Regions from separate parts of the Paenibacillus sp. DCT19 genome, predicted to be linked through region 3. Evidence: riboswitches for the same ligand, from Rfam matches in the RefSeq annotation. Region 3 holds a riboswitch; each other region holds the start of a gene.

Region 1 (10,204 bases), 1.4 Mb from region 3:
GTGGGCGTTTACGATAAGTCGCATTTATTTCAAACGGAGAAGAGCATGTTTTCCACCAATAATGAGCAGGTCATCATTGATATCAAAGGCTGGAATATTGGCATGGCCATTTGTTATGATGCTGGCTTCCCTGAACATTCGCGTCGTTTAGCACAGCATGGCTGTCATTTGTATATGGGTAGCTCTCTCTTTAGCAAAGGAATGGGATACAAGGAGTCACGCGTATGGTTTCCTGCCCGAGCACTAGATAACACCATATTTACTGCGATGTGTAATCATGTTGGTAGAACCGGAGTGTGGGATACGTGCGGACATAGCGGCGTCTGGAATCCATTAGGGGATATTATCGTTGATGGCTCGCCAGACCAAGCTGAATTGTTGATCGCTGATTTAGATCCTGCGCTTCTTAAACAAGCCAGAGATGGTGAGATGATGCTTGCAGATTCTCTTGAGTTAGATCAACAACCGTATTCGCTCCAAACGATTAAGGGCGAACTGGATCGAGATGCCGATACGTGAAATTCGGGTCTACGCCTTTTACAGGTGCGCTGCTATATTGATAAATTTGTCCGTTCTCCTCTTTGTAGAAGTAATGAGCAAGAGGCTCATCCTTGAAAATAACTTCTGTGCTGACGAGTGGTGCTTTACCGAAATGGGTATCGATTTGTTGAATATCTTCGTGACCATATTCTTTGGACGAGAGTAAATACGCTTCAACTTTAAGTTCCATTGTTCGTTGGAAATTCCAAAGGTACAGAGAGACAAGCGCTACTAATGTGATAAGTAGGAACAGAACGAGTTTCGGTTTGCTAATATTCATCGACTCATCTCCTTAGAATCCATCATATATGAGAACGGACTAATGCTACATATAAAATAAGCTTCTTATACACGAAAGAGCCCGAGCTGCACTTCAGTGCAATCTGGGCTCTTTCGTGATGTCATAATCAAACTTTAATATAGCTTCGCTTGGACAGTAGCGTGTCCATTACTCCGCATTCAGTACAAATTTCTCGATAACCTGCTTCACACCATCTTCGTTATTGCTAAGTGTGATGTAGTCTGCGATCTCTTTCAATGCTGGAATGGCATTACCCATCGCCACACCAAGACCGGCAGCTTCAAGCATCTCATGGTCATTCCAGGAATCACCGATGGCGATGCATTCAGACAACTCAACGCCGAAATGATCAGCAAGGAAAGTGAGGGCATGTCCTTTTGTTCCTTCACGGTGCATAATTTCAAGGAAGTAAGGCTTCGATTTCGTAATATGCACTTCAGGTCCAAGCAGCTCGCGCAGGTCAACCGCTACCTTATCCAGATAATCTGGCTCGTCGATAATAAGCAGTTTTGGTGTTTGTTGCTCAATCACTTTGATGAAATCAGATTCAATATAGTATTGTGTGCCGTTCAATTTCGCGTAATCACGCAATTTGTCATTCTCTTCACGGGCATACAATTTGTCGTCAATATACGTTTGCAGGTGAAGGTTGTGCTCCAAGCAGTAGTCATACAATTTGCGGGAAGCTTCCTGTGGAACATAGCGCTCATACAGAACGTTCTCGTCTAGCAAGTTTTTCACCAAAGCTCCTTGGTACGTAATGATCGGCACGTTCAGTTTCGTTTGGCGAGCAAGTGCCTGTGCAGAAGCGTAAGCACGACCAGTTGCCAGTGTAACTACAGCACCGTGTGCAACGGCTTGCTCCAGAGCAGCTTGGGTTGCAGGTGTTACTTCTTTGTTGTCGTTAATGAGTGTGTCATCAATGTCGATTGCGATTAGTTTGTAAGTCATGTCGTTTCTCTCCTTTATTTATCTGTGTATGTTCAACTAAAGAATGTTTATACTGGCCACTCCGATGACAGAACAACCTTCCGATCGCTGTTATCCCCAGATTTTTTTTGAATTCCTTTCTTAAAAGGGAAATCCGGGGATAGCGTATGCTTCCGATGCAGCTTTCTTGCAGAAAGCTTTCAGGCGAGCGCTTAGCTTCTTCACGTTATTTCTGTCCTCTCCGTTATCGCATAAAAAAGTTTAGTTGAACTTATGTGTATCGTGTAGCAAGAACGAAAGTCTATTCTTCCAGGAAAATAAGGCCAATAAAGTCCTCCAGCTCCAGGTTGCCGAAGTAATGCTTCACATCCAAATCTTGCAGTGCTGTGCGCACCTCGGACTCTTCGTAACGTTTGCCACGCAGCATATCCTCGATATCGGCTACATCACCCACACCGAAGAAGTCACCGAAGATTTTCAGATCTTCAATCCGTCCATCCTTAATGTTCATTCGTAGATCAATGATACCGACAGGGAATTTACGTGTGTGCTTCACATTGCTCTCTGGAGACAACCCGTAGTTCCAATCCCAGTTGCTGTAACGCTCCGCAGAGATTTCCTTGATCTTGTCCCAATCTTTCTCAGTGAGTTCGTATTGAGGCACATCTTGTGGCTCCATACGGAAGATGTGCCGGAGCAACTCATCTCGGAATTGTTCAATGGTCATATTGCTGTCCATCAGTTCACGAATGTTAGCAACGCGGCTGCGCACGGATTTGGTGCTTTTGGATTTGAATTTCTCAGGATTCACGTTCAGTGATGCTTGTACATGATCCAGGTTAAGATCAAACATCAATGTACCATGGCTGAACATGCGACCACGTGTGGAGAACTGGGCATTACCCGAAATTTTCTTTTCTCCCACTTGAAGATCGTTCCGCCCAGTCAATTCGGCATTGACTCCAAGCTCTTGCAAGGCTTCAACGACAGGTTGAGTGAATTTGCGGAAATTGTGGAAGGACTGACCGTCATCCCTCGTAATGAAGCTGAAATTGAGGTTGCCCAGATCGTGGTAGACTGCACCACCTCCGGATAAACGGCGTACGACCTGAACTCCATTATCCTGAACATATTCAATATTAATCTCTTCAATGGTGTTCTGGTGCTTACCAATAATAATGGATGGGCGGTTGATGTAGAACAGCAGGTAGCTGTCATCCATCGGCAGATGCTTCAGAATGTATTCCTCGATGGCGAGGTTTACGGAAGGATCTGTGATGCCCTGGTTATCAACAAACAACATGGTCATTCCTCCATTAATGTATGTGAGGGATAATAATCCCTTATGTAGTGTTTGATTCGTAGAAATTAGATTCATCGAACTGACGTTCATGAAACTGAAATTCCTTCTCTATTGTAAACGAATTGCCCTAATGACACAAAGAAATTAGACAAGTCTACGATTTCAGCCAAGCATAGACAAAACAAGATTGACCCCAACCTGTGATCGACTCCATAATAAAATGGACATGCAGAAAGGATGACGGACAGAATGACCGGTATGATCGAAGTATTCGGACATGGTGGTGATGTGGAGACGGCGGCCACCCGTTTCGGGGGCAATCCGGCTGATTTTCTCGATTTTAGTGCAAACATCAACCCGATGGGGCCACCTCAGAACGTTTTACATGCATTGGAACATGGCTTACAAACCATCTTGCGTTACCCTGATCCAGGACACAGAGCCTTTAAAGCACGACTTAGCGAGTATCTTGACGTACAGCCTGATCAAATCTCTGTTGGAAACGGCGCAGCGGAGAGTATGGCATTGATCCTACTGGCTCTTGCACCACGAACTGTAGGTACGGTGGAGCCTGGCTTTTCGGAGTATAGTGCACTATCTAGGCAATTTGGAGCTGAGGTTCTTCATGTGTATGGACGTGAAGAGTTGGACTGGCGAGCAGAGGTAATGGATATCGAGAGGCTAATGGATCAAGTGGATCTGTTATTTCTAGGGCAGCCCAACAATCCTAACGGAGTTCAATATCCTGTAGAGGTGCTTCATCATTTGGCTCGCTCAGCAGAAAGAACGGGCACGATCCTAGTGATTGATGAAGCGTTCATGGACTTTATTCCAGAAGCTCGGCGGCAGTCCCTTGCACCTCGATTAAGTGATTACCCGCAGGTTATGATCATCCGTTCGATGACGAAGTTTTACGCGATTCCGGGACTGCGTCTAGGTTATGCGATGGCACGACCTGAACTAATACAAGCCATGACTGCGAAGCAAGTCACTTGGAGTGTTAACGGGCTGGCGCTGATTGCGGGGGAAGCCTGCCTCCGTGATGGGGAGAGCTTTGAACAGGAAACGCTGGCTTATGTTTCTCGTGAACGGAACCTATTGACTGAGGGGCTGGAGGCATGTGGTTGTCAGGTGACGCGCGGAGAAGCTAACTTTATATTGGCTCGTTTGCCGGAACCATGGTCAGCAGCCTCTATGCAGACTGCACTAGGAGAGCGGGGGATTCTCATTCGGAGCTGTGCCATGTATCCTGGGCTTGGCGAACGACATGTTCGGTTTGCGGTGAAGGATGCGGATGCCAATGGGCGTTTACTGAGCGTGATGCAAAGTGTGATTGCTCAGAGTAATCCTCAACATATCTCTCAGAGTCAATTTCAGGACACTCCTCACGTAAAGGAAGGTGGCTCGAACGATGACCTTACCGTTTCTTGAAGAAGAGTTGAAGGGGAGACAAACCTATCGTTATCCTGGTGAATATGCTTCTTCTGTATGGCCGGGATTGACAATTAGCGCACAAGAACGCCATGTAAAAGCATGCATTCCCTCTGTAGCTACTGCGATCTCCAGTGCAGTTTACGGCGGGGGCATGGTTGAACTGGATCGTATATTTAATATTTATGTAGATAAGCATTATCGCTGTGATGATCCTCCGCGCGATATACAGCGACTACTCCGTGAGTGGAAGGAACGAGAGGATGTGTGTACCGGTCTGCTGACAGCCGTGCGTCTGGAACATACGTCGATTCAAGAGTACGCGAGCCCCGACTTTGGGCTTCTATGCTGTACGACGGCAGGGGTATCGAATGCTGCACGCGCCGGTTCAGCAAGAGTGGTATTTGATGCGATGGGGAACCGAACGGATGCTGTCCAGAAACTGGATGGAGCGTACACACCCGGTACCATTAATATGATGTTGTGGTATAACGGTCGTTTGACGAATGGAGCCATGGTGAATGCGATTCAGACTGCAGTAGAAGCGAAAGCTGCTGCTCTGGCTGATGCTGGTGTGAGCGATTCCGAGAATGGTCTAACGGCTACTGGAACCACCACAGATGCGATCGTGCTCGCGGTGAGTCAGGATCAGCAGAAACCGCTTTTGACTTATGCAGGAACGGCCACCGTTCTAGGGTCGGTCATTGGCAGACTTGTCTATGATACGATTACGGAAAGTCTGCAGGCCGGGCGCTGGTGCAATGTGGCGGGAGGAACAACAAAAAATGATACTTGAATTGAATCAATGGTTTTCTTCGTCATTCTGGATCGGGATGACAGGGGCTTGGATTATCATCGCAGCATACATATTAGATCGTTGTATCGGAGATCCGAGATGGATACCTCATCCAGTCATCGGTATGGGGAAAGCCATTTCTGCACTGGAGCGAACCATACGATCTCGTGTGACTTCCAATCAAGGGCTCAAAAAAGCGGGAATCTGGTTTCCGATCCTGATTGCAGGGGTTCTTTTGCCGTGACTTGGGGACTGATCTATCTCCTTGCACTTATTCATCCAGTGGTTGCGGTGATCGCTGAGGTCATATTGATTGCGACAACGATTGCTTCCAAAGGATTAAAGGACGCAGGGATGGACGTATATCGTCATCTCATTCAGGGAGATTTTCCCGCTGCGAGGCGTGCTCTTGGTATGATTGTAGGACGTGATACAGCGCATCTAGATGAACCTGAGATCGTAAGGGGAACGGTGGAGACGGTAGCTGAGAATATTGTGGATGCAATCGTATCTCCTTTGTTCTACGCCCTTATTGGCGGCGCGCCGCTTGCAATGGCATATCGAGCCGTCAATACACTGGATTCCATGGTCGGTTACAAAAACGATAAATATCTACATCTCGGCTGGGCATCCGCCCGTTTGGATGATTGGGCTAACTGGATTCCAGCTCGAATCACGGCTCTATTATTGATTAGCGGAGCATGGATCATGAAGCTAGATGCAAGAAGAGCAGCACAGATGGTATCCCGAGATGCCAGATTGCATCCGAGCCCGAATAGCGGCTTTCCCGAGTCTGCCGTTGCAGGTGCGCTGGGGATCAGACTGGGTGGGCATAACGTGTATCATGGTGTCTCGTCTTTTCGTGCATATATGGGAGAACCGACTCGCTCAATGGGAGCAGAGGATATCGTGCGAACGACCCGTCTCATGTTCTGGTCGGCAGGTTCCTTTGTAGTACTATGTGTACTCATTACACTTGTCGTCTGGTTGGCTGGAGGTACACTATTATGGTGATTACGAATCTAGAAAATGCCCCACTTTCGCGTGATCTTATTTTTATCCGTCATGGTACAACGTTGTGGAATCAGGAAAAAAGATATCTTGGGCATACGGATATCGGTCTCCTGCCTGAAGCGAAGCAAGAGCTTGCTCCGCTCAGTGAGCAGCTTCAGAGCCTTTGTTGGAGCAAGCTCTACTCCAGTGACTTACTGCGCTGTCAGCAGACCCTCACAAGCGTCACTCCCTTGCAGCGAGAACAAGTACATTTGGATGCGCGACTCAGAGAGATTGATTTTGGGGAGTGGGAAGGGAAGACGTATGATCAGCTCCAACATATTCAACAATATCGAGACTGGATTGATGATCCACAGAACGTGACACCACCTAAAGGGGAGTCATGGCAGGCGTTTACAGCAAGAATTGATTCTTTTCTGGATACTTGCTTGTTGCACGATGTCTTGTCTGAACCAGTAACGGTTGATGTACCTCAGGTTGGTATCGTTACACATGGCGGTGTGATCCGATATGTGATATCTCGCCTAATCCCTGATCTGACCTTCTGGGATACGCAGGTTATTCCAGGGCAAGCCATAAAGGTCAGACTGGATTACGGGCCAAGCGGTTGGGTAGGAAGCCGGGTGGCTTTTCCTTGAATCAGCTTGTAAGGTTGTACAATTTAACCTATAATCACAACAGACGTGTGACCATGCGTAGGAGGCTGTTGGGTCTAATCAAGGATTAGGCGTTCAGCCATACGTATGCGGCTAAGATGCTCACATGAATGGTTATATCATAAGCGACCAAGGGTTTCGTTTGTAATGAGTTGTCATGGTTATGTGTGTTTAGGCCATGTGCGCAAACGGATGAAATAGGGAAGCTGGTGTAAATCCGGCACGGTCCCGCCACTGTGAATCAGGAATAATCCTGTAAGTCAGGTTACCTGCCCTGGACGTATAGACCGGTGTTCCTTCGAGGAAAGGACAGCGTTTCGGGCAGTGTTCTGTTATGAACAGCGCAGGTGATTCATCATGCGTAGAGCACGCCATATGCGAGACGTTATCCCTGATCCTGCTGTAAGGATTGGGGATTTTTATTGTTCCTATTGGGTTCTTCACTCTCCGATAATGTGTAAATGTTGAAGTTCAACCTTACACAGGAACACCAAGACATGGGCAGTTAGAGTTTGAGCACGACACAGGATCAATAGAACAGATAGAGAAGGGGAGAATGAACACAATGAATATTAAGAACTGGAAAAGCGTAGCGTCCCTGCTTAGTGCAGCGGCACTAGCACTGGCTTTGGCTGGATGTGGCAATGCAACAACGAATGAGGGGTCAGGAGCATCACAGCAACCTGCACAGGAGCAGAGTCAAGAACAGACAACAACGGATCTCAAGACACAATATCCACTTACCGTTACAGATGCAACGGGTGAAACGTTCACGTTTGAAAAGGCACCAGCCAAAATTGTATCTGTATCTCCAGCGGAGACAGAGTCGTTGTTCGCTCTTGGATTGGACGAGCAAATTGTAGGTGTATCTGATTTTGATGATTACCCTGAAGCAGCTACAACGAAGCCCAAAATGGGCGGTGTATCTAAACCGAATGAAGAGTCCATCATTGCAGCGGATGCAGACATCGTATTCACAGGTATTTCCATGAATGAAGAAGCGGTGAAGAAATTCCGTGACCTGGGGATTGTTATTTTCAAGACTGATCCAAAATCAGTAGATGATGTGGCGAAAAACATTGAAACATTTGGTCAAATTACGGATACACAGGAAAAGGCCCAAGAGATCATCGCGAAGATGAAGCAAGATGTAACAGATGTTACTGAAGCGGTGAAGGCAGTTAAACCGGAAGAGAAGAAGAACGTATATGTTGAATTTTCCCCAGGCTGGACGGTGGGTAAAGGTGAGTTCATGGATGAGCTGATCACACTTGCTGGAGGAAACAACGTTGCTTCTGATTTGCAAGGCTGGAACGAAATTAATGAAGAAAATATCATTGCTGCGAACCCGGATGTAATTCTGTATGCCAATGATGTCATTGATGAGAATTCCAAAACACTGGATCAAATTATCAAAGCTCGTAGCGGCTGGGATCAGATTACTGCGGTAAAAGACGATGCGGTTATCGGTCTAGATGCCAACCTACTTAGCCGTCCAGGACCACGGGTAACCGAAGGTCTGAAAGCCGTAGCTAAAGCGATCTACCCTGATCTGTTCCAATGAGTAAAAAGCTAGCGGTGTACGGGACGGCTGGGATAGGACTGCTTGTGTTGACGGTGCTGATCTGCACGGGCATTGGTTCAGTATCCTTGCCTGTCCGTGACATTGCAGGTATTCTGCTGCATCACATTCCGTGGATTGGGGATTGGATTACTCCCGATTGGAGCACAGCAGCAGAACAGATTATATGGAAGGTGCGATTCCCGCGGGTACTGCTTGCCGTGCTCGTGGGCGCCTCTCTAGCAATAGCGGGTGCTGGCTTCCAAGGGGTGCTTCGTAACCCTCTTGCAGATCCGTTTACGTTAGGCGTATCATCTGGTGCATCGGTGGGTGCAGCATTTCTGATTTTCTTCGGATTACAATATGCATTAATCGGAATCTGGACCTTGCCTTTGGTTGCGTTCCTAACCGGCGTGTTGACGCTATGGTTCGTGCTGGCACTGGCTCGTGAGGGTCGAAAAATACCAACACATAGCCTGATTCTGGCGGGCGTGGTCATGCAAAGTTTCCTAGGGGCAGTTGTCTCCTTCCTATCGACCATGTCGAAACAGACGATTAATGAAATTATATACTGGACGATGGGAAGTCTGGCACTGCGTGGGTGGTCGTATACGGCCATCCTTTTCCCATATTTTCTGCTTGGTCTGATCTTCCTCTGGAGTCGTGCACGTTCGTTGAATGTGCTTGCTCTGGGAGAGCGGCAAGCGGCTCACATTGGAGTTCAGGTGGATAGATTGAAGCTATCGGTGTTAGCGGTGGGCACGTTGCTCACAGCAGGAGCCGTATCGGTGTCAGGTGTCATCGGTTTTGTAGGCCTTGTCATTCCACATATTCTTAGGCTGATCGTAGGGCCGGACTATCGTCTGCTGGTACCATTATCCGCAATTGGCGGAGCCATCTTCATGGTGTGGGCAGATACGATCGCTCGTACAGTATTGGCACCGACTGAAATTCCACTTGGCGTTGTCACCGCATTTGTGGGTGCACCGTTCTTCGCCTACCTTTTGCACAGAAACAAGAAGCTTCGTAAAGGGATGATGCCATGAGTAAAGACACGAACTATACGGTGCATGCCAATCGGAATGAACCTATCCATACGGGTGAACGGGCAGATCCGAGTTTCGATACTCAGCGTGGTATAAGGAAACCTTTGATTGAAGTCGATGGAGTAGGTAAACGGTATGGTCAGCATCAGGCGTTAAATGGTGTGAGTTGGCAGATCGCAGAAGGCGATTGGTGGGGTGTTGTAGGTCCTAACGGAAGCGGCAAATCAACCTTACTGCAACTATTGGCTGGCACGGAGTCGGTTAGTGAGGGCAGTATTCAACTGAATGGCAGGAATATCACTTCGTATAGCCGCAAGGATCTGTCTCGTATGATTGCTGTTCTGCAACAGGATGGACTGCCTGCAATCTCATATCCCGTAAGGGATGTTGTGGAGATGGGGCGTTATCCCTATCAGAACTGGCTTGGTCGTGATTCGGGTGATGGCGAGAAGATCGTTGATCGTGTGCTAGAGGAATTAGGTCTGTCCGAGCTTGCGGATCGTCCTCTGGATGCGCTCAGTGGAGGACAACGTCAGCGGGTAGCCCTTGCTAAAGTGATGGCACAGGAACCGAGCATTCTTTTGTTAGACGAGCCCACAACGTTTCTGGATATCCGTTATCAGTTG
Region 2 (10,204 bases), 770 kb from region 3:
ACACAATTCCGATATCTTCAAGCACCGCACCATAACAAGCCATTCCGCAGCCATTGAGGGCAACGCTTGTTTTCTTCGGAGCATTCAACCCGCCAATAACGGCCTGCAAATGATTAGCCATCGGCACAGCATCATCTTTCTCCATATCGCAGAAGTCACAAGCCTTCACTTTAATGACATCCCCGATCGGGACTACGATAAAATTGGCTGCGCGCAGCTCATCTACGAGCTGATCCGGCTCAAAGGTTGGCACACGCAATATAATCTGGTGCTCTGGTGTATACTCCAGCTCCCCATCCTCACTCGCGCACTGTGCGAGCAATGCCATCTGCGCGGCAGTGAACTTCTTATTGCCGACGCCAGGCGATACGCCAACTTCGAACAACGGCGGCTTCTGCCCTGGTGCGGGCGCAGTGCGCACCGCCGTTGCGCCTGCGGCCTGCGGTGCATGGCCAGCCACGCCAGGCGCAGCAGGCGCCGCGTCCAGCCAGCGGCGAGCGGACTCGCCCGCCAGGGCACCGCCTACCGCGAGCCGCGTTAGCGCTTCCGCCGCCAGCTCAGCGGCACCCGCTTGCGGCGAAGCAACCGCTGCGCGCTGCGCGGCTTCTGCCGGCGCTGACGTTGGCCGCTCGCCAGCGAGCACGGCGGTGCCGCCGCCAGCCGGGTGCGATGCCTGCGCAGCAGAGGCTCCTGCACCGGCAGGCGGCTGGCTCTGCGGAGCTGGGCCTGTTCCGGCGCTCACGCCGGGCATGGCTGGCTCCGCCTGGAGCTTCGCGGCTTGCGCTTCGCGAGCCGCGTCCGCGCCCGCTGCCTCACCGGAGGTGGCAGCGCGGGCTTCTCTTGCGCCGAGCGACCATGGCTCGGCTTCGGTGCGAAGTCGCTCATGAGGTCTGAGCGACTGTTCCGTGGTATTCAGCGTATATTTGCGCTGATACCCACGAGGAGTGACCATGAGCCCTTCGTACATCATGGTCGAAGAGTTACCGATGATCACGGTGGTCAGCATCCCGATATCATGGTTAAGCATGTCCTCCAGGGTAGTCATAACAACGTCCTGACGATCCCGATAGGCGCTTTTCACCAATCCAACCGGAGTTTGGGGATCACGGTAACGAAGCAGCATTTCCTGCGTCTCGACAATTTGGCGTGTTCTGCGCCCACTGCGCGGGTTATAGAGTGCAATGACAAAGTCCGCTGACGCCGCTGCTTCGACCCGGCGAATAATCGTTTCCCATGGGGTAAGATGATCACTTAAGCTGATCGTACACGCATCATGCATCACCGGTGCACCAAGCAGAGAAGCACAGGAATTAATAGCCGATACGCCTGGAATCACTTCAACGGCAACACCGCTCTCAGGTTTCCATCCCTGCTCCATCAATACCTCATAGACTAGACCTGCCATACCATATACACCGGCGTCACCACTGGAGATTACCGCAACAATTTTGCCCATTTCGGCCTGCCTAACCGCTTCTTGAGCCCGGCTTACTTCCTCTGTCATCCCCGTCCGCACGATCGCTTGTCCGTTCAACAACGGCCGAATGAGATCGACATACGTGTTGTAGCCGATGATAACCTCGCTCTCCTGAAGCGCCTCCAGTGCACGATTCGTAATATGTTCCATCGCGCCTGGGCCAAATCCGATGACCAGCAACTTACCTTGACCTTGCATCGCTTTTCCTCCTCCATCACCCTAAATAAACCTGCACATTCTACAATTCCGTTTTCAGCGTCTTCTATATAAATAGGCTTAATCAAGCAGCGTTTTGTTCAAAAATGGATAAATGCATTCGACCAACAACGATTCTCATAATAATCTCTCAAAATCAAAAAATCCCATCCTACAATCGGATGGGATACGTATGTACGTACACTCAAGAAAACAACCACAAGACATAATGCGAAGAGCACCGTCCAGTTGTTGAATACGCCAAATAAAAGGCCTATCAGGCGAACCGTCTGTCCGCCTGTTTCCTGATTATTCGTACACCACTCCTTTCCGCGAAGGGTTTGGTGACACATGCAAGGTAGGTCTCCTGGCTCTGGATCATTAGCTTCTTCTTCTGCCTTCCCCGAATGACGAGTGACATCAACCAAAAAAGAGCTTCACCATTACAGTGGCGGGACCGCTCGGGATTTGCACCCGATTCCCTGTTATCTCTTGCCTGACGCAAGAGCACCTTGCTTGTTTTCATATATGAGCATAATGTGAATAATTTGTTTTTATCATAACATCGCTTCGGAAAAAATGTCCATGTTTAAGATATGAATGTACCAGCTACCTTTCTTCTGTTTTATTCGGAGTTATTCAGGGTGTATCCACTTGAAAACAGCAAAAATCCTGACCCAAAAATGGATCAGGATAACATGTACATTTCTTATGCATGGTACGATCTTTATGCCAATAGACCGTTTAGTGCACCTATTTTTATCGAGTGTCGCCTAAGCTTTGTCCACGTTTGCGGCAGCATAATAACGTCCTAGCTCCACAATTAGGGCACCCATCTTCTCTTCTTCGGGCACAACAAGTGCCTCAATGCCTTCTTCCCGCATCGCATTCGCCGTAACTTTACCTACAGAAGCAGGAATGACCCCTTCACGAAAGGCTTTCAGCATCTCTTCCAGCTTTCCTTGGGATGTAGCGTATGCCGTCAAAAAGCGAACCTGGGGTCCACTTGTAAAAGCTACCGCATTAACTTCATGGTTCACAATCTCATTCAATAGCAGTTCTAGTTCATGATCCTCTGGAGGGACATGGCGGTAAGGCAGCACTTGTCGAACCTCTGCACCCTGTTCTTGCAGCCAGTTTACCAGCTTTGGTGCTGTCTCACCATGTAGCTGCAATATAACCTTTTTTCCAGCAAGATCATGTGGCTCCAATTCCCGAATTAATCCATCTGTACTGCCATCATCATCCCGAACTAACGGATTCAGCTTACGTTTGCGAAGTGCATTCACCGTCTTGTATCCACGTGCGGCAATAGAAGATTCCGATAGCGAGTCCAACAATTGTCCCGCAATCTCCATATCCTCCGCCATATCAAATAGCGCATCCAATCCCATACCCGTAGTCAGTACAGCCCAATCCGGTGGATCAGAGATCCAGGATACCAGACCATCGCGAATATTCCGATCATCCAAAAACACCGTTCCCTGTGCAGGTCGCACGAGTGGGACTCCGCCCATTTTCTCTACTAATATAGACATTTCTTTGGATTTGCGTGGTCCTGTAAGTGCTACACGTATGCCTGCCAAATGTTGAGCCATTCCAAGTTCCCCCAGTTCGTTCAGCCGAACGTTCTTCAGTCTGACTACAGTATACAGGGTAGTTCTGTAGAGGGAAACCTCGTTCATGCTATTTGGTGCATACTCAGCTATAACGTTTTTTTATGAATTGGATCAGGAAGGCTGAAGCTCTCCCGCTTGACCATCTGTACCCTCATCACTTTTTTTCTGATCTTTCGAAGTGGATTCTTTTGAATCCGACGTTTGCTTATATCCTCCACTGCTGCCACTCTGCTTAGCCGCGGAATGTTGTCGATCTTGCTTGCGAGGGTGCAGAAACAGAAATATTAGAATCGGCAACAACACCTCAAACAAAATGGCAACCCACGTCCATTCTCTTGTAAATCGAAAGAGTTGGACTGCATTACGGAAAAACCAGAACGCGCACACAAAACCGAGCAAAGCAATCGGCCCAGTCAACACTTTACCGGACACTTTCGGAATCATTCGTTTCATCCCCCAGCAGATAAAATAGAGATCAAACGCAATTTTCGTAATCATGGTTGGTAGCGTTGCTGCGGCTAGTGCTAGATCGAAACGATCAAGGAAATCACTCACTTGCAACTGCCTTGCTAATTCATACGAAGGGTATACCAGCCTTGATGCAATAGGAACCCCGATCGATGTGATCGTTTCAACCAAGATCAGCATCATTAGGAGCGCTGCAATCATCACTCCCCAGAACACCGATTTGAAGCGAAAGTCACTACCTTTCACAACAAACGGCAATGCAACCATCTCTCCAAAAAAGGACATGATATACCAACTTCCCTTGCCAACCCGGCCATATCGATATCAAAATAAGGCATCAGATTATCCAGGTCAATCTGCTGAATAAGCATGAAGGGAACGATGATGGAGTTCACCAGAAATAACGTGATATACAGCTCCGACATTCCGATCAGCGAACCCAGCCCACCCCTCACAATAAATACAACCATGACCATCAGCGACAGGATGATAATGGATATTGGTGTAGTCTCCAGCAAGGTAATACTAACGTAGTCACCTATTAATCGAATATCCCGAGCGAATACAAAAAGGAAAAACACAATATACAGTAGAGCCAGGACCCGACCCATAAACGGATGTCGTACAACTAAGGATTCAAACAGATCCTGATTCGGAAATCGTCGCTGGACACGGCTCAACATCCAAAGCACAGAAATCATCACCAAAAACACGGGAATATAGGACAGATACGCATGCTGTTCAGCATAATAAATCGCCTGTGCATGCGGCTGTATCAATGTGGTTGTGATGCTAAGCAGCATGACCAGCAGAATCAGTTGACGATGGGTGACTGCCTGATTCATAACATGTCTCCTTTCTTGCGGGAATGATCATCCCGCTCGGAATCGATTAGGGTAATGGCAGCCAGTGTTGAATGAAGTGGGTTAGCCATACCGTAACGAAGAACGTTTTGCTTAAATGGGTGACATAGAAAAAGATCCCTGTACTAAACCCAATGATGGTGTACGATATCCAGCGATTAATCGCTGCCGCCTGCTTCAGATGTTTGAAGTCCATCCAGAGCACAAGAATAACCATGAACAAATAGGTGAAGAGTAGTGGTCTAATCATGAACGATTTCCTCCTCACTAAGCCCGATCGGTTTGTTGACGATGCCTACATTTTCAATGATGATATGTGGTTCAATCACAACGTTCACATCAGGATATACGTCATCCCAACGATCCTTAATCTTGTCCCATTCTTTAGGCAATTGCTGATGAATAGCACGGCCGAGACCAAGGATATCCGCATTGTATTTACTCTGTATGAGTCGTATACCTTCATTAATATCTTTCTTAATCTTGACATGCACTGCCTCGGTAAGCTTCATCATTTCTTCCTCGCGGAGGTCGCCATAATTGGACTCGTTATCCACCAACACTCCCTTAGCATACATTTTAATCGTCACGTTCACCTTGCCATTCTTAATCTTGGGATCATACGAGGAATTGTTCTCATTCAGCTTCACGAACAGGTTTCCTTTCCCTCGAGGAGCCTTAATCATGATTTCCGGTGCATTCGCTTCGCCCATCGCCAAAATCAGGGCATCCGCGGGTTCCTTGTCAATCATGCCTACCAGCTTATCTTTCTTGAAGATTGCTAGCCCATCCAGCTTTATATTGGTTTTGACGTTCTTCCAGCTCTTCGGCACATTATCCACCACGGAAGCAATGGGTAGAAACGGATCTATGCCTTCGCTAAGGATCGCATCGATAAAAATCTTAAGTGAACGAGGTGTACGCATATTTAAAAAGCACAACTCACGCACCATCTCTGAAGGGAACTTCTCAATCGGCGCATCCGTGTCCAACACCTTATAGGCAGCTCCCCTCGTTACAATCGGCATAGCAGATAAACGATTGAGCGGATAACGTGTAAATAAATCCAACATGGGGGCAACGCCCTCGCGAGCCAAATCCTCGCCAATCATTAATGTCCGGCGGTGTGCATAGTAGATCTGACGCGAAAGTGCCTTCTGACCTTTATTAGAGGTTCCCCGTAACGTCTCGGACGTATTGGACAACATGAACCATGGTTTATCACCACTTGTGCCTCCACCGCCTCCTTCACTTCCCGAAGCACCTGATTGTCCGGGTAATGCAATCTGCAGGCTTGTTCGGTATTGCTGTTCTTCTTTATCCACCGCAATTCCAATAACAAAGGCGACATCATTAATTTCTCTCCGATCCCAGCATCCAGTCAAAAGAGTGCACAGCAGCATTATCCCTACCAGTAGATATCTTCGTATGCATACCATGCGTTCACCACCCTTCTTCGGATTCAGGCTTACCATTGATGTTTGTATTCATTCTCTTCTGGTCACGGTGAACAGTAGAAGGACGATTAATCATCCTCCACCAAGGTGCACGCATGATAATATCCTTGGTATCTGTCTTGCTGTATGGGCTCAGACCTGACAAATACGGAACGCCAAATGAGGTCATCTGTGTCAGATGTACCGAGATTAGAACCAATCCAATGACAATGCCGTACAATCCGAGTGCACCAGCAAGCAGCATGATCGGAAAGCGTAATAATCGAACCGTAATGGCAAAATTGAAGCGGGGAATCGTGAACGATGCAATCCCTGTCATCGAAACGATAATAACCATCGGTGCAGATACAATACCTGCCTGAACGGCTGCCTGCCCGATTACCAATGCACCGAGGATACTGACAGCTTGGCCTACTGTTTTTGGTAACCTGACCCCGGCTTCCCGCAGAGCTTCAAAGGATAGTTCCATGATGAGCGCTTCAACTAAGGCTGGAAAAGGAATGGCCTCCCTCGCGCCAGCAATACTTAGAATTAGAGTTGTTGGTAACATATCCTGATGGAAGGTTGTAATTGCGATATAAAGCGCGGGTAGGAATAGGGCAATGAACACAAATAAAAACCGAATCCAGCGAATGAGGTTACTAATGAAGAACCGCTCATAATAATCCTCGCTCGCCTGAAGCATCTGCCACATCGTAACGGGTCCAATTAAGGCAAATGGACTTCCATCTACGAAAATGGCAAAGCGACCTTCCAGCAAATTACCTGCAACCGTATCTGGTCGTTCAGTGTAATGCATCTGTGGAAATGGGGAATACGGATGATCTTCGATCAGTTCCTCGATATATCCCGTTTCCAAAATGCCATCGATCTTGATCTTGTTGAGACGTTTCTTCACATCCTTAATCATCTTCGGATCTGCAACATCATCCAGATAGGTCAATACAACATTTGTTTTGGTGTCTGTTCCAATGGTCATACTCAACATCTTGAGCGTAGGCGTCTTGAGCTTAAACCGCAGTAGCGCGGTATTTACACGCAGTGTCTCCGTAAATCCTTCCCGTGGGCCGCGAATAACCGATTCTGTCTGAGGCTCCTCGACACCGCGCCGGACACCGCCTTTGACATTGAATAGCCACGCCTCCTTACTGCCGTTAATCAACAGTAGAGCTGAGGATTCAAGTACACCGTCAGCAGCTTCTGCCCACGTTGCCACTTTCTTTACCTGGGACAGAGCCACGCGGGTATCATCCAGAGGAGCTTCGGGTTCATTCGTACGCTGCTCCACCAAACCACGAATGAGAGGACGCAACATATGCTCCTGAATATCCGTTGAATTTACGATGCCTTCGATATATACAATGACGCCCTGAACCTCTGGTGAGACCATGACATTACGAAAGATCACATCTGAGCAATCCGAGAAAATATCCTTTACCGCCAGCATATGGCTTTCATGTGTAAGACCAATCGGCTGTCGTAAAATGGGTGGGGACGGTAATCCTAATGGAACATGAGTCTTCTCTTTTGCGTCCCGGGAACCGCCTTTACCTGATGTATGATCCGCCATCTACCGTCCCTCCTCTCTTGTTTTTATACAAGGTAGCTTGTGCCAGAAGGAACGGAATTATGTGGCTGATCTAAAACTTTGATAGTTCTATGTCCAAGTTGAGAACAGATCGTATATTTATCTAGGGTTCCAATACCTACATACGGAAGCAACAAAAAAGGAACCCTGTGCATACAGGATTCCTGACGTTATTGAAAGTTGTGTCAACTCAGTTTAGAGCACTTTAAACTTATCCGTTCGTTGATACTTGTTTAGTCTGCAAAATAGTCTTCAGGCACGTAACGAATTTCTGAACCCGCATATATGGTCAGTGCATGGCTTTCCTTGTTGTACTCTACCTTGTCCCCTTGGACATAATACCAATGCTTTACTAGGGGCTGATCCTTACGTTGTACAAATCGAAATACATTCAGCTCCTGTCTGAGCTCAAGAATCTGCTCGACTGTCTGCTTGTCTAACCCTGTGACAGTAAAAATAAAGTGGGTTCCATCATGCTGATATCGATAGGACGACGTGTCTGTTTTACTATTCACCAGCCCTCGTCCTGTCACCCCATGTTTAACCATAAACCACTCTTGCTGAGTCATATACGCATCCCCTATTCTTCGAATTTATCCAATCCAGTTCGATTCATTAAGGTAGATCAATCAACATGAAGAAAACATCCTCACTCGCTTGAAGCTCCAACGATGGCGTCTCTTCTATACGAGCGGTATCACCTGTAGACAGGTGATATTCTCCGTTCAAAGCAAGCTTGCCTTCAATGGCAAAAATGTAGCTGAGCCGACCAGCTGCCTGCTGAAATGACAGCGATTTTCCTTTATTCAAACGACTGAGATAAATGGTCATGTCCTGTTGGATGGATGCAATTCGAGGCCCGCCCTCTGTAGATACAATTGGAACAAGTTGTCCAGTAAGCTCCTCTGGATCAAACGAAGTCGTCTCATAAGATGGTTTCAACCCTCTGGTGTGCGGCATAAACCAGAGCTGGAGCAAGCGTACCTCCTCCTGATCCGAAGCATTATGCTCAGTGTGAATGACACCACTGCCCGCAGACATCCGCTGAATGCCGCCAAATGAAGTGACCGCCACATTACCCAAGTTATCCTCATGGCGTAGTTTACCGTTTAATACAATCGACACGATCTCCATGTCACTGTGCGGATGTGCACCGAAACCACGCCCTGGAGCAATGACATCATCGTTGGCTACGCGCATTGGACCAAAGGCTGTGTTCTCAGGGTCTTGATATTCTCCAAAAGAAAAGCTGTGACTTCCACGTAGCCAGCCCCGATCAAAGCTTGAACGGGCATCGGATGGAATAATGTTAATCATGGCGTGCATCCTCCTCAACATTCTTATTTTTTCTTAGTAGCATACTTATTCTCATTGTACCAAAAACGTAGTCCCATCGTCCAAAACAAAAAAAAGCCTTGGCTCGCTTAACCGTACTCCCGTAATCATACCCGGAATTCCGATAAGCGAGGCAAGGCTATTTGGGTCGATGAATATTGACGATCTTTATTTTTAACTCTATCTGTTAGTTCATAGCAAATTACTTTAATCTCCAACTTAGACTCATGAACCTTCGTTACGCACTCACGTTCTGGCGCACATTGCCCTGTCTGGATAAAAGCTGATCCAATGCCAAGAAGCGGCTACCTGTAAACAACAAGGTTAACGAACCTGCTAGAAGCATGTAATCTAGTTCGGTTCCGTTTAAGAATGGTGCACCCACTTTGGCTGTGAACAGCACACCCACCATTATAGCAACAAATGCTGTGGCGAAAACACGTGTGCCTAAACCAAGAATCATTGCTGCACCCCCAGCTAGCTCAATGACCGCTACAACCGAGGCGAGGAAGCCAGGGACACCAATGCTCTCAAAGAAACCAACCGTACCGCTAATCCCACCTTCGAATTTGCTCCAGCCGTGTAATACAAAGATCAATCCAATCATAATTCTAGAAAAGAACAATCCGATCTCTACAGTTCTCGTATTCATATCAATCATCCTCCTAAAAATTCATATCGTTTCAAATGACATCTTATCCATGTGCTCACCCAATGGACCAAACAAACAGGACGGAAAGTAACAAGATTACGGTAGCTGATGTCAGTACTGCATAACGCGGCAAAATCAATCTGACATCTTGTTCAGGATCGAGCAGTCTAGATATTCGGACATTGACTGACGTATCAGCGAACGACGATTGAACTGCCATCCCTTTGACATGCCATTGCTCTGGATAAGCACGGATAAGCTTGAGCAAAGCACTGCCAATACCCGCTGCATTACCTGTTCGTTCAATAGCTTCGTTATCAGCCAAAATCTCTCTAACCACATGGTAATGCTTCGACGTATGCTTCAATACAGGCAGGTAAGGCATCATGATGGCAAATACCGACAACAACGTTGTTTTTAGTGGATCGCGGTGCCATAGATGGTGAACCTCATGATAGACAACTGCGGTTTCTTCCTCGGCATCAAGCATGCTCAGCAGTCCACTAGATAACACAATATACGGTTTCCAGAGACCGATCGTAAACGCAAC
Region 3 (10,204 bases):
CGTGGAAGCAACCAAAGACGGCCCTACGCCAACGAACATTCCTGATCCAACACCGATTGGTCGAGATGTGCTCTATAAGCCAAATAACATGATTAGCAGTTCACTGCTGAACAAAGCAAATACGACGAGTTCGGGTGAGATCTTTTACGATCTGCTTCCCGGTAATGTGAACGGCGGGGCGAACAAAACATTACCTATCCCGGGGATCAACACCGTCACGGTACATACCCCTGTCGTCAACTACGCGTGGGTGTCGGATGATCAGCCGCACAACCAGAAAACGGTACCTGACCCGAACAGTTCGGCGCTAATCTTAGAGCGTCCCTTTATCGTGCGTATTCCAACGTCTGGACAGCACTTGGACGTAGCCAGTTATCCGGGATATGGCAACCGGGATTATGCTAAGTATTTTCGGATCAAACAGGTTCAGTTTCCCTTTGATGTCTACAATGCTGATCGAAGCCAGTTCATCCCTGCAGAAACGTGGGTAGATATCCCGGTAAACCAATTAGATACCCAGTTCTACCTCCCCGTATGGGTCGATGAGGGACATTACCAAGTGAAATTCCGCAATATCGCGGAAAATGCACCCTCGACGTTTACAACCCAACCGGATGCAAACACCAATCTGGCTCACCATGTGGCTACAGATACGGTACCTGTGGAAGTCATTGGGCGGTTGTATGATTTTCATGTGACGGATATCTCGGACTATAACTGGGAAAATGTATTTCGCAAACAAATGGGAAGTTCAGCAGCTAGTGGCGTCAGCTACTGGACAGGTACCAACGGGATCGATGGTGATCCGCGAGGTAATTTAGCACCATTTGTCCTGCCTATTCGTCCGGGGAGTCATCCTGTACAGGGATTTCGGAATATCGCGGTGAAAACAGGTTATCATGTCAAATTCGACCTGAAAACCAAAGGTAATATGTTCGGCACAACCGATGGCGTTCGTATCACCCCTACTTTTGATTTTGTGAGTAAGGATGGCACTACACGGCAGGCCGTGGATCTCTACTACCACCGTGGACAGGAACGTCTTATCCGGATCGGATCGCCGCAGGATTTGGAGAAACGCTTCGTCGTGCTGAACTCACGACTTCGCAATGTACCCGGTACAGAACTTGGAGATACAGCACGTTACCGCTACACCTATGAACTAACGGCACAGGAACGCAACCAAACGACGCTGGCAGAGTACATGGTTCAACTGGTCGACCAGATCTCACACCAGAAAACATGGGTAGGTCGCTACGATTGGATGATTCTACCCGCTTCCATCCGTACACTTATCGGGCCTAAGACCAACATTCCCACGAGTGTGAATGTAGACCGAGCCAATGCCGCCATTCAGCGGTGGTACGGTGAGTATAGCTTGCCAGCCGATGTGTATGCTGTGCCAAAGGGAACGGATCTCACGCCACTAGCCAGGCAAAATGTACTTGATGAGAAGGCGGACGTATTTTTGAAAAATGGATATATCGTCGTTAATTTCAATCTGGAAACGTTACGCGATGGCAATACAGATGCACCGCATCTGCAATACATCCATGCACCACTCATGAATCAGTTGCGACTTGAAGGTTTCAATACGAACCAACTGGATGATCGCGGGAGATCGTTACCTGTGAAGGATGGAGATGTGGTCTTTTACCACGCTGATCAATCCAGCCGGAATGACTTCCAAGCCCAAGTGCCTCACTAAATGCGGTAACCACCAGCAAGAGGAGCTGAGTTTAAAAACCGACAGGTATTATTCAAAAAAAACTACGTTAATAACAAAAGGGTTACCCTGACGTCATCACATGACTTTAAGGTAACCCTTTTGTTGTGTTTCTGTTAATGTATTCTTGTATTCTTTTTGTTCATGTGCCTTCTATCTCTTTTAACCTGATGTAAGTTCGCCAATATCAGTTCAAACGCAAGTTCATCTAATCGGCTCAACCCTTGCTCACTTTACGTAACTCTCAACAGCGCAATCCCCCTCTATCCCGTAATGCCTTGAAGAGTGTCCACCTGCATTTGCTCCTTGATCTCTCTTACCGACAGCACTGAGGCCATTAGACTACGGGTATAGGGATGATTAGCCGAATTATTCAACTGTGAACTTTCCACGACTTCAACCACATCACCTTGATGCATCACCGCAATCCGGTCACTTACCTGCTGTACCACGGCTAGATCATGAGAGATAAAGATCGTAGAAATACTCGTCTGCAAACGAAGCTGTCTGAGCAGCTGCAGAATTTGCTGCTGAATGGAAGCATCCAGCGCCGAAGTTGCTTCGTCAAAGATCATGATATCCGGTTGAACTCCCATGGCACGGGCGATGACAACTCTCTGCTGCTCACCACCACTCAGCTCATGGGGATATTTATTGGCAACGGATGCTGGCAACCCTACGCGTTCTAACAGTTGAATCGCTTCTTCGCCAGCCTGTCGGCGTTTAGACAGGCCATAGTTCACCAGTGGCTCGCTAATAAAGGCTCCAATCTTCAATCGTGGGTTAAAAATCGCTGAAGGCTCTTGAAAAACCATCTGGATCTGCTTGCGCTGTAGCCTCAGAGCTTCGCCCTTCAATCGGGTAATATCCTGCTGATGATACCTGATCTGTCCTGAACTTACTCGTTCCAGATGTGTGACACATTTGGCAAGGGTGCTTTTGCCACTACCGCTCTCACCAACAATCCCTAGACACTCGCCTGGATAGAGATCTAAGTTGATCGAGTGTAGAGCATGCACTACCTTTTGCCCCTTCGACTCATACGTCTTACACAGATCCTTCAGCTCCAGTATCGGGGTTACGCCACATCTCATATTCACTGCCCTCCCAGATCAAGCTCGGGTACGGCTTGTAGAAGCTGCCGAGTATACTCTTCCCGTGGATTCGTAATCAGATTAGCCGCCATTCCATACTCAACCAGTGCACCCTGCTGCATTACACCGATCTGATCTGCCATATGGGCGGCAACCGCTATATTATGCGTTACCATAATAATGCCTGTTCCTTTTCGATCTCTCAGCTCATGCAGTCGCTTCAGCACTTCCAGCTGGGTCGTTACATCCAATGCGCTGGTGGGTTCATCGGTCAGAAGTAGTTCTGGCTCCATTGTTACCGCCATCGCAATAGCTGTTCGTTGCTTCATTCCACCACTGAGCTGGTTGGGATATGCATTCATGATCTGCTGTGGATCGTGCAGTCCCATCCCAGATAACATGTCCAGCGCCATGTCGTAGGCTGTCTTCTTGGATATGTTGAAATGGGTACGAATAGCCTCAATATATTGGCTTCCCACTTTGCGAATCGGATTGAGATACGAACCGCTCGCCTGAAATACAATCGCTATCCGTTTGCCCCGAATCTGGCTCCACTCTGCCGGAGAATAACTTAATATCGACCTTCCCTGAAAAAAAACCTCTCCACTCGTACATTGCCCTCCATCGGGTAACATACCAAGTATCGCACGAAGTAATGTAGACTTCCCACTGCCGCTCTCCCCTACAATGCCCACGATCTCACCGGGCTTCATCGTAAACGAAAGATCTCGCAGCGCGGCTGATCCGCTCTGATACGTCACCGAAAGATTCCGTATATCTAATAGCGGCTTCATTATTGGTTAACCTTGATATTACGATCAAGTAAGTAGAAGTCGATTGGATACATCGTTGCCCCCTGAACCGTGCTTTTGCTAACAATATTGATAGGAGTATAGGTCACGAACAGATATGCCGCATCATCCAGAATCATCTGTTGCGCCTCTGCCGCTAAAGCATACCTTTTCTCCACATCGAATTCCGAATGCAATTGATTAATCACACCATCCAGCTTCTTGTTGCTATACCCACCTACGTTCCACTCAGCTCCGGTCTTGAAGTAGAAATCGAGAATATATTGCGGATCTCCTGTAATCCCCGTATTAATACTGGTTAAGGCGAGATCGAAATTGCCACTCTTCTGATGATCCGTCAGGTCTTCATAAGAGGTCATCTCCAACTGAATCCCAATCTCTTTCAATTGGGACTGCATCGCAGCAGCTACAATGGAATCCGATTCGTAAGCCGTGTTGAGGATCAACTGGAGTGATATTCTCTCTCCATCCTTTTCCCGAATACCATCACCGTCTGTATCTTTGTAGCCCGCTTCATCGAGCAATTGTTTAGCCTTCTCCGGTTCGTAGCTATATCCGCTGATTTGGTCATAGCCAAATGGGAGAGCTGACGTAAACGGCCCTTTGGCTCCCTGACCTCCCACAAGTGTGTTCGCATACATGTCCCGATCAATACCATAGGAAATGGCGCGGCGCACTTCAGGATCACTCAGTGTAGGATTCTTCAGATTGAACCAGACAAACTGTGTCCGTAAACTCGGGATCTCATCAATCGTGTATTGGTTCTTATCTTGAAATAACGCGAGATTACTGCGACCGACGTTACTAGCCACATCAATCTCACTGGATTGTAAGGCAAGTGCACGCGTGCTATCGTCCTTGATATACTTTAACGTCATCGTATCTAGATCAGCCGCACCACCCCAGTATCCATCATACTTTTTCACCTGAATCTCTTGGTCCGGGGTATAGGATGTCACCATAAATGGCCCTGTAGCGATAGGCTCACTGCTAAACTTGGATGTATCCGCAGTAGTATCCACGATAACAAACAGTGGTTCGGCAATATTTCCAAGCAGCGATGCGTAAGGCTCCGTCGTCTTGATTGTAAGGTCTTGTCCTTCCGCTGTCATGGAAGCAATCGGTAACGTGGACTGTCCCCGTTCATTTAATTCCAGCGAGCGTTCAATTGATGTCTTCACAGCCTCTGCTGTCACCTTATTGCCATTGTGGAACGTTACGCCGTCACGAATATGGAAATGCCATGTCTTCTCATCAATCCGATCCCACGTATCTGCAATTTTGGGAACCAGCTTCATATTTTCATCAAACTGAACCAGCGTCTCCCCAATTGCTGCACGCGTAAGTGTCCAACCATTCCATTCCTCTGCAGGATCAAGATTGCTACCAAGCCAAAATAACGCAACGTTCAAGTGGGTTGGCTTCCCCGGTTGGCTCTGATCCGATTGTTCAGATTGCGCTGATTGTCCGGACTTGTCCGTTCCGTCGGTTGTTTGGGATGCACTTCCACATGCTGCAAGCACAAATAACATCACAATCGATAACGCCATAAGCATAAATGACTTCCTGCGAATAAAGTTCATTTTCGTTCCCCCGTTATTTGATTTCTTTCTTAGGATCAAGCACATCTCGAAGGCTATCTCCCAATAAATTAAAGATCATAACCGTGCCAAATATCGCTAGTCCCGGATAAACTAACAACCATGGTGCAGTCTGTAGATACCTTCTGCCTTCATTCAGCATGGCTCCCCATTCCGGTTCAGGTGGCTGTGCACCAAGTCCGAGGAAGGATAGACCCGAGATCGATAACATCATGCCGCCCACATCCATCATCGCCATGACGATCAGCGGTGAGATCATGTTGGGTAGAATTGTTCTGATGATGATCTGACTCCACCGTGCACCGCCGAAGGCGGCGGCGGCTACATACTCTTTTTGCTGTAATGAAATGACGAGACCTCTGGCAAGACGTGCATACTTCGCCCACCACACCACAGACAGAGCTACCACCGTGTTGAATAATCCTGGCCCTAACATGCCGACTACAGCAATAGCGAAGATTAACCCTGGAAAAGCCATGAGCGTATCTGTTAAACGCATTAATACGGTATCTGTCACACCCCGAGCGAATCCCGATATAATACCAATCGTTACACCCAGTGCAAAGACAATACCCGTCATCATAAAGGTGAGAAGTAACGATGTGCGCGCCCCATACAGAAGACGTGACAGAATACAACGCCCAAGCTGGTCTGTACCCAAGGGATACTCCGCGCTAGGTGGTTGAAGCACATGGGCAAAGTTGGTTGTCAGTGGATCATGGGGTGCCAGGATCGGTGCGATTATCGCTAGAATTACCCAGCATCCGGTTAAGGCTAGGATCAATGTAAACCAACGATTTTGTTTGAATACCTGCATCATTTCACTCATCTACACATCCACTTCCAGTCGAATCCGAGGATCCCGCAGATGCGTCCATAGATCAACAAGCAGATTGAGCGTGACATATATTGTCGCCATCCACATGACGTAACCCTGAATCAACGGGTAATCCCGTGTGAAAATGGCATCCACCGCCATCTGACCTACACCTGGCCACACAAACAGACTCTCTACAATCGCTGCACCGCCTAATAATGTCCCGGTAGACATCCCCATCAAGGTAACAATCGGCAGGAGTGCGTTTGGCAAAATATGATGCATAATGACCTGTCTCTCCTTCACACCTCTGGATCTCGCTCCGCTCACATAGTCCTGAGACATTTCATCCAGCATAACTGCTCGAATCTGCCTGCTATACTGTGCAATCAGCGGAACCGCCAGCGTACAGGTAGGCAGGATCAGGCTGTTCCATCCCGTACTCCCCATCACTGGCAGCAGCTTCAGTTGAACGCCAAATATGAGCATGAGTAACATTCCCAGCCAGAAGCTTGGCATCGACAACCCAGCAAAAGAGAATAAACGAATCGCATAATCCAGCCATTTATTCCGATAGATTGCCGAGAGAATTCCCAGTGGAAATGAGATCACGATGACGATAAGCATAGCGCTACCTGTTAGCCGTAGTGTTGCTGGTAGACGAGACAACAAGATGTCCACTACAGGGCGATCATACTTATAGGAAGTACCGAAGTCGCCTTGGAGCACATGACCCAGCCACGTACCATAACGCATCCAAAAGGGCTGGTCGAGCCCAAGCTGGCTGCGCACCTGTCTGACCAACTCGTCGGTTGGCGTGACCCCTGTGGACATCAGCATCAGCCTTGCTGGGTCTCCTGGAGACAAGTAGGTTAACAGGAAAGTCAGAAAGGTAATGCCGAACAATACGGCTACCAATTGAACTAATCTTTTAATGATGTATCTGCTCACGCGTTCAGACGTCCTCTCCCCCAAGCTCCATCGCTCTGCAATGGAATGGTACAATCTATCTCCCGCTACCAAAAAAACGCCCTTCTCCGTGTTACCGGTTAAGGACGCCTTAAATAGACAGATTTTCAGAAAAAATCATGCTTCTCTAAACACCTTCCTATCTCCCGTAGGTTACTAACGTGTCGTTAAATTAGGCAGGTCTCCTGGCTCCAGAATCATCGTCAGACAGCACCTTCCCGGCTTACACCAGTGGCAATACGCTGTATGACTCCTCTGTTACAGTGGCGGGACCGCGCCGGTATTACACCGGACTTCCCTATTAAGCTTTTATCCGAATCGATAAAGCACCTAATTCCACATATTCAATTGGTTTCTGTACAAGTATAGCTGGCAGACTGATAATGTTCAAAACTTTTATTACATGAAATTAAAATAATCCATCTATATGGTTGGATTAGGCTGTAATCTAGATGCTTTGGGAGATACTCCTGTTACCCGTTTGAACATCTTAGAAAATAACAGCGGATCGGTATATCCCACTGAATGGGCTACCTCACTAATAGATAATACAGGATTTTGCAGTAGCTCAGCCGCGCGGTTGATCCGATATTCAAGGAAGAAAGCCTGAAGTGACTTGCCATACCGCTCCTTGAAAAGCCCGGAGAGATAAGTACGATCCAGCCCAACAGATTGCGCGATATCTAGGATCGAGGTTTTCTGACTGTACCGGTTCTCCATATATTGTAGAGCCTGACGAATATATTCTTCCTTGGTGGACACAGGACGATCCGTCTTTTCTTCCGTCTTGGGAGAAGAAGCAATCAGCTCCGCAATTAACCGATATAACAGGCTTTGGCTAAATATATCGCCGCCATGCCGTGACGAGGCCTGAACTATGTCAGTATACAACTGATCAAACCATATGGGGTCTTGAGCTTCAAACACAGGGTGTTCCGGACTTAGATAGGCTCGCTGCATAAATGTTTTGGCATGCACACCTCTGAATCCAAACCAAGAATACGTCCACGGATCACTTGCATCTGCCTCATAGTGGATAATCGTATCCGGGACAATGACAAATCCCTGTCCTGGCGAGAGATGGTATTCCCGGTTCTCCATCTGCACCATGCCTCGCCCTTCATGAATGTAATGAATAATGTAGGAGTCGCGGACACCTGGACCCCAATAATGAGATGGCTCACAGTCCTCCCATCCGAAAAATAGCAGCACCAGCTCCATCTGTGTCCAGTCTAAAGAAACCACATTCATTTCAATTCGACTCATCTCACGCACTTCCTTCCCTCAATACGCATCAATGATTGTTGTTAATATTATAACAGGTAAATGGGTCATATTATCTATGTAAGCGACACCAAAAATGGGATTATGCCATATTTAAGATAGGTTGCACCATAGTTATCCGCCTCCAATGAGCCTATAGTGAAGGTACAACAAATTCAGGGAGGCTGAACTTTAGATGAGCAAAATTACATTCCTCGGTGCGGGAAGCACCGTCTTTGTCAAAAATGTACTAGGTGACGTTATGATGACCGAAGCACTACAAGATTTTGAGCTGGCTTTGTATGATATTGATGCCGAGCGCCTGAGCGATTCGGAGCGTTTGTTAACCAGCATGGCACGTTCTCTGGGAAGTCGCTGTAGCGTGAAAGTATATACGGATCGCAAAGAAGCTCTTCGCGGAGCGAAATATGTCATTAATGCAATTCAAGTGGGCGGATATGATCCATGTACCATTACCGATTTTGAAATTCCGAAGAAATATGGGCTGCGCCAGACAATTGCTGACACGCTTGGCATTGGGGGATTTTCCGTAACCTGCGTACCATTCCAGTAATGCTCGATTTTGCACGGGATATGCAGGAAGTGTGCCCAGATGCTTGGTTCTTGAACTACACGAATCCGATGGCCGTGCTCACCAATGTCATGAACGTGCATGGCGGCATCAAAACGGTAGGACTGTGTCATAGTGTGCAGGTATGTGTGCCTCATCTGTTTGATGCGCTTGGGATTGATCAGACTGGTGTGGTTGCTAAGATTGCGGGTATAAACCATATGGCATGGTTGCTTGAGGTAACACGTGATGGACAGGATCTCTATCCAGAGATCAAACGTCTGGCGAAGGAAAAACAGAAGGAACAGCATGATGACATGGTTCGTTTTGAGCTGATGCAACGTTTTGGCTACTATGTAACGGAATCCTCCGAGCATAACGCTGAGTACCACCCTTACTTTATCAAACGTAACTATCCTGAACTGATTGAACGGTTCAACATTCCACTGGATGAATATCCACGTCGCTGCGTGAATCAGATTGAAGGCTGGAAGGAAATGCGCGAGAAGCTGTTTGCCAGTGAAAACATCGAGCACACCCGTAGCCGGGAGTACGCTTCGCATATTATGGAGGCTATGGAGACGAACCGTCCGTACAAAATCGGCGGTAATGTCATGAATAACGGGCTGATCACGAACCTGCCTCGTGAAGCATGTGTAGAGGTGCCTTGTCTCGTCGACGGATCTGGCATCAGCCCAACGTACATCGGCGATCTGCCACCACAGCTGGCAGCACTGAATCGTACCAACATCAACACTCAACTGCTAACGATTGAAGCTGCAATCACAGGGAAAAAGGATCACATCTATCATGCCGCAATGCTTGATCCACATACGGCTGCTGAATTGTCCATCGACGACATTGTTGCCATGTGTGATGAATTGATCGAAGCTCACGGTGACTGGTTGCCAAAATTCACATCATAATTCATAAAAAAAACGCCGTTCTCCTCGTGAAGAGGGAACGGCGTTTCATTTTAGATTGGGATAGCTTGTTTGGAAGTCACACCTCCAAATCACAGCTGATGGTTCGCTACCTTGCTGGGCTAATCATTCTTTATTAACTAAACGGATCTTGGGCCCACTGAGTTAATCTCTTTTTCGTGATTTTACCGTGTGACGTATGTTGGATGACACGCCCCTGTTCAAGTAACAGCACCTGTGGTGATTGATGGATAACCGCTGTCTCTTCTGCAATGTGGCGAGAAAGCGCACGACTTTCGATCACTTTGACAATATGGTAGTCCATGCGCTGTCCAGACTCGGATGCGTTGGAGCCTACAAAGGCCATAAATTCTCGGTAGGCGCGGGCGCTAGTCGGGCAGGTCGTGCTATGTTTAAAAATAAGTACA

What was found. Region 3 has a riboswitch for cobalamin ahead of nikB (nickel ABC transporter permease). Riboswitches for the same ligand answer to the same signal wherever they lie in the genome.
Region 1: another riboswitch for cobalamin. It lies ahead of DMB88_RS07310 (ABC transporter substrate-binding protein); the one in region 3 lies ahead of nikB (nickel ABC transporter permease).
Region 2: another riboswitch for cobalamin. It lies ahead of DMB88_RS27815 (hypothetical protein); the one in region 3 lies ahead of nikB (nickel ABC transporter permease).

Annotation. Positions count from the first base shown of each region.
Region 1 is NZ_CP029639.1:1,652,543-1,662,746, forward strand. It holds gene DMB88_RS07270 (carbon-nitrogen hydrolase family protein) at 1-519, shown strand, start outside; gene DMB88_RS07275 (DUF3139 domain-containing protein) at 485-820, opposite strand; gene DMB88_RS07280 (Cof-type HAD-IIB family hydrolase) at 989-1,792, opposite strand; gene DMB88_RS07285 (lipoate--protein ligase) at 2,073-3,074, opposite strand; gene cobD (threonine-phosphate decarboxylase CobD) at 3,333-4,505, shown strand; gene DMB88_RS07295 (adenosylcobinamide amidohydrolase) at 4,486-5,301, shown strand; partial or broken gene cbiB (adenosylcobinamide-phosphate synthase CbiB) at 5,339-6,315, shown strand; gene DMB88_RS07305 (histidine phosphatase family protein) at 6,309-6,953, shown strand; cobalamin riboswitch at 7,113-7,263, shown strand; gene DMB88_RS07310 (ABC transporter substrate-binding protein) at 7,537-8,535, shown strand; gene DMB88_RS07315 (FecCD family ABC transporter permease) at 8,532-9,578, shown strand; gene DMB88_RS07320 (ABC transporter ATP-binding protein) at 9,575-10,204, shown strand, end outside.
Region 2 is NZ_CP029639.1:6,143,578-6,153,781, forward strand. It holds gene cobJ (precorrin-3B C(17)-methyltransferase) at 1-1,675, opposite strand, end outside; gene DMB88_RS27815 (hypothetical protein) at 1,774-2,025, opposite strand; cobalamin riboswitch at 2,012-2,202, opposite strand; gene DMB88_RS27820 (uroporphyrinogen-III synthase) at 2,446-3,270, opposite strand; gene DMB88_RS27825 (GerAB/ArcD/ProY family transporter) at 3,403-4,044, opposite strand; gene DMB88_RS27830 (GerAB/ArcD/ProY family transporter) at 4,002-4,604, opposite strand; gene DMB88_RS27835 (hypothetical protein) at 4,651-4,872, opposite strand; gene DMB88_RS27840 (Ger(x)C family spore germination protein) at 4,865-6,061, opposite strand; gene DMB88_RS27845 (spore germination protein) at 6,066-7,526, opposite strand; gene DMB88_RS27850 (hypothetical protein) at 7,901-8,236, opposite strand; gene DMB88_RS27855 (pirin family protein) at 8,283-8,984, opposite strand; gene DMB88_RS27860 (DoxX family protein) at 9,241-9,654, opposite strand; gene DMB88_RS27865 (M56 family metallopeptidase) at 9,710-10,204, opposite strand, start outside.
Region 3 is NZ_CP029639.1:241,724-251,927, reverse strand. It holds gene DMB88_RS01165 (DUF5704 domain-containing protein) at 1-1,708, shown strand, start outside; gene DMB88_RS01160 (ABC transporter ATP-binding protein) at 1,990-2,820, opposite strand; gene DMB88_RS01155 (ABC transporter ATP-binding protein) at 2,823-3,614, opposite strand; gene DMB88_RS01150 (ABC transporter substrate-binding protein) at 3,614-5,215, opposite strand; gene nikC (nickel transporter permease) at 5,229-6,062, opposite strand; gene nikB (nickel ABC transporter permease) at 6,063-7,001, opposite strand; cobalamin riboswitch at 7,177-7,368, opposite strand; gene DMB88_RS01135 (AraC family transcriptional regulator) at 7,443-8,285, opposite strand; partial or broken gene DMB88_RS01130 (alpha-glucosidase/alpha-galactosidase) at 8,479-9,779, shown strand; gene ytxJ (bacillithiol system redox-active protein YtxJ) at 9,913-10,204, opposite strand, start outside.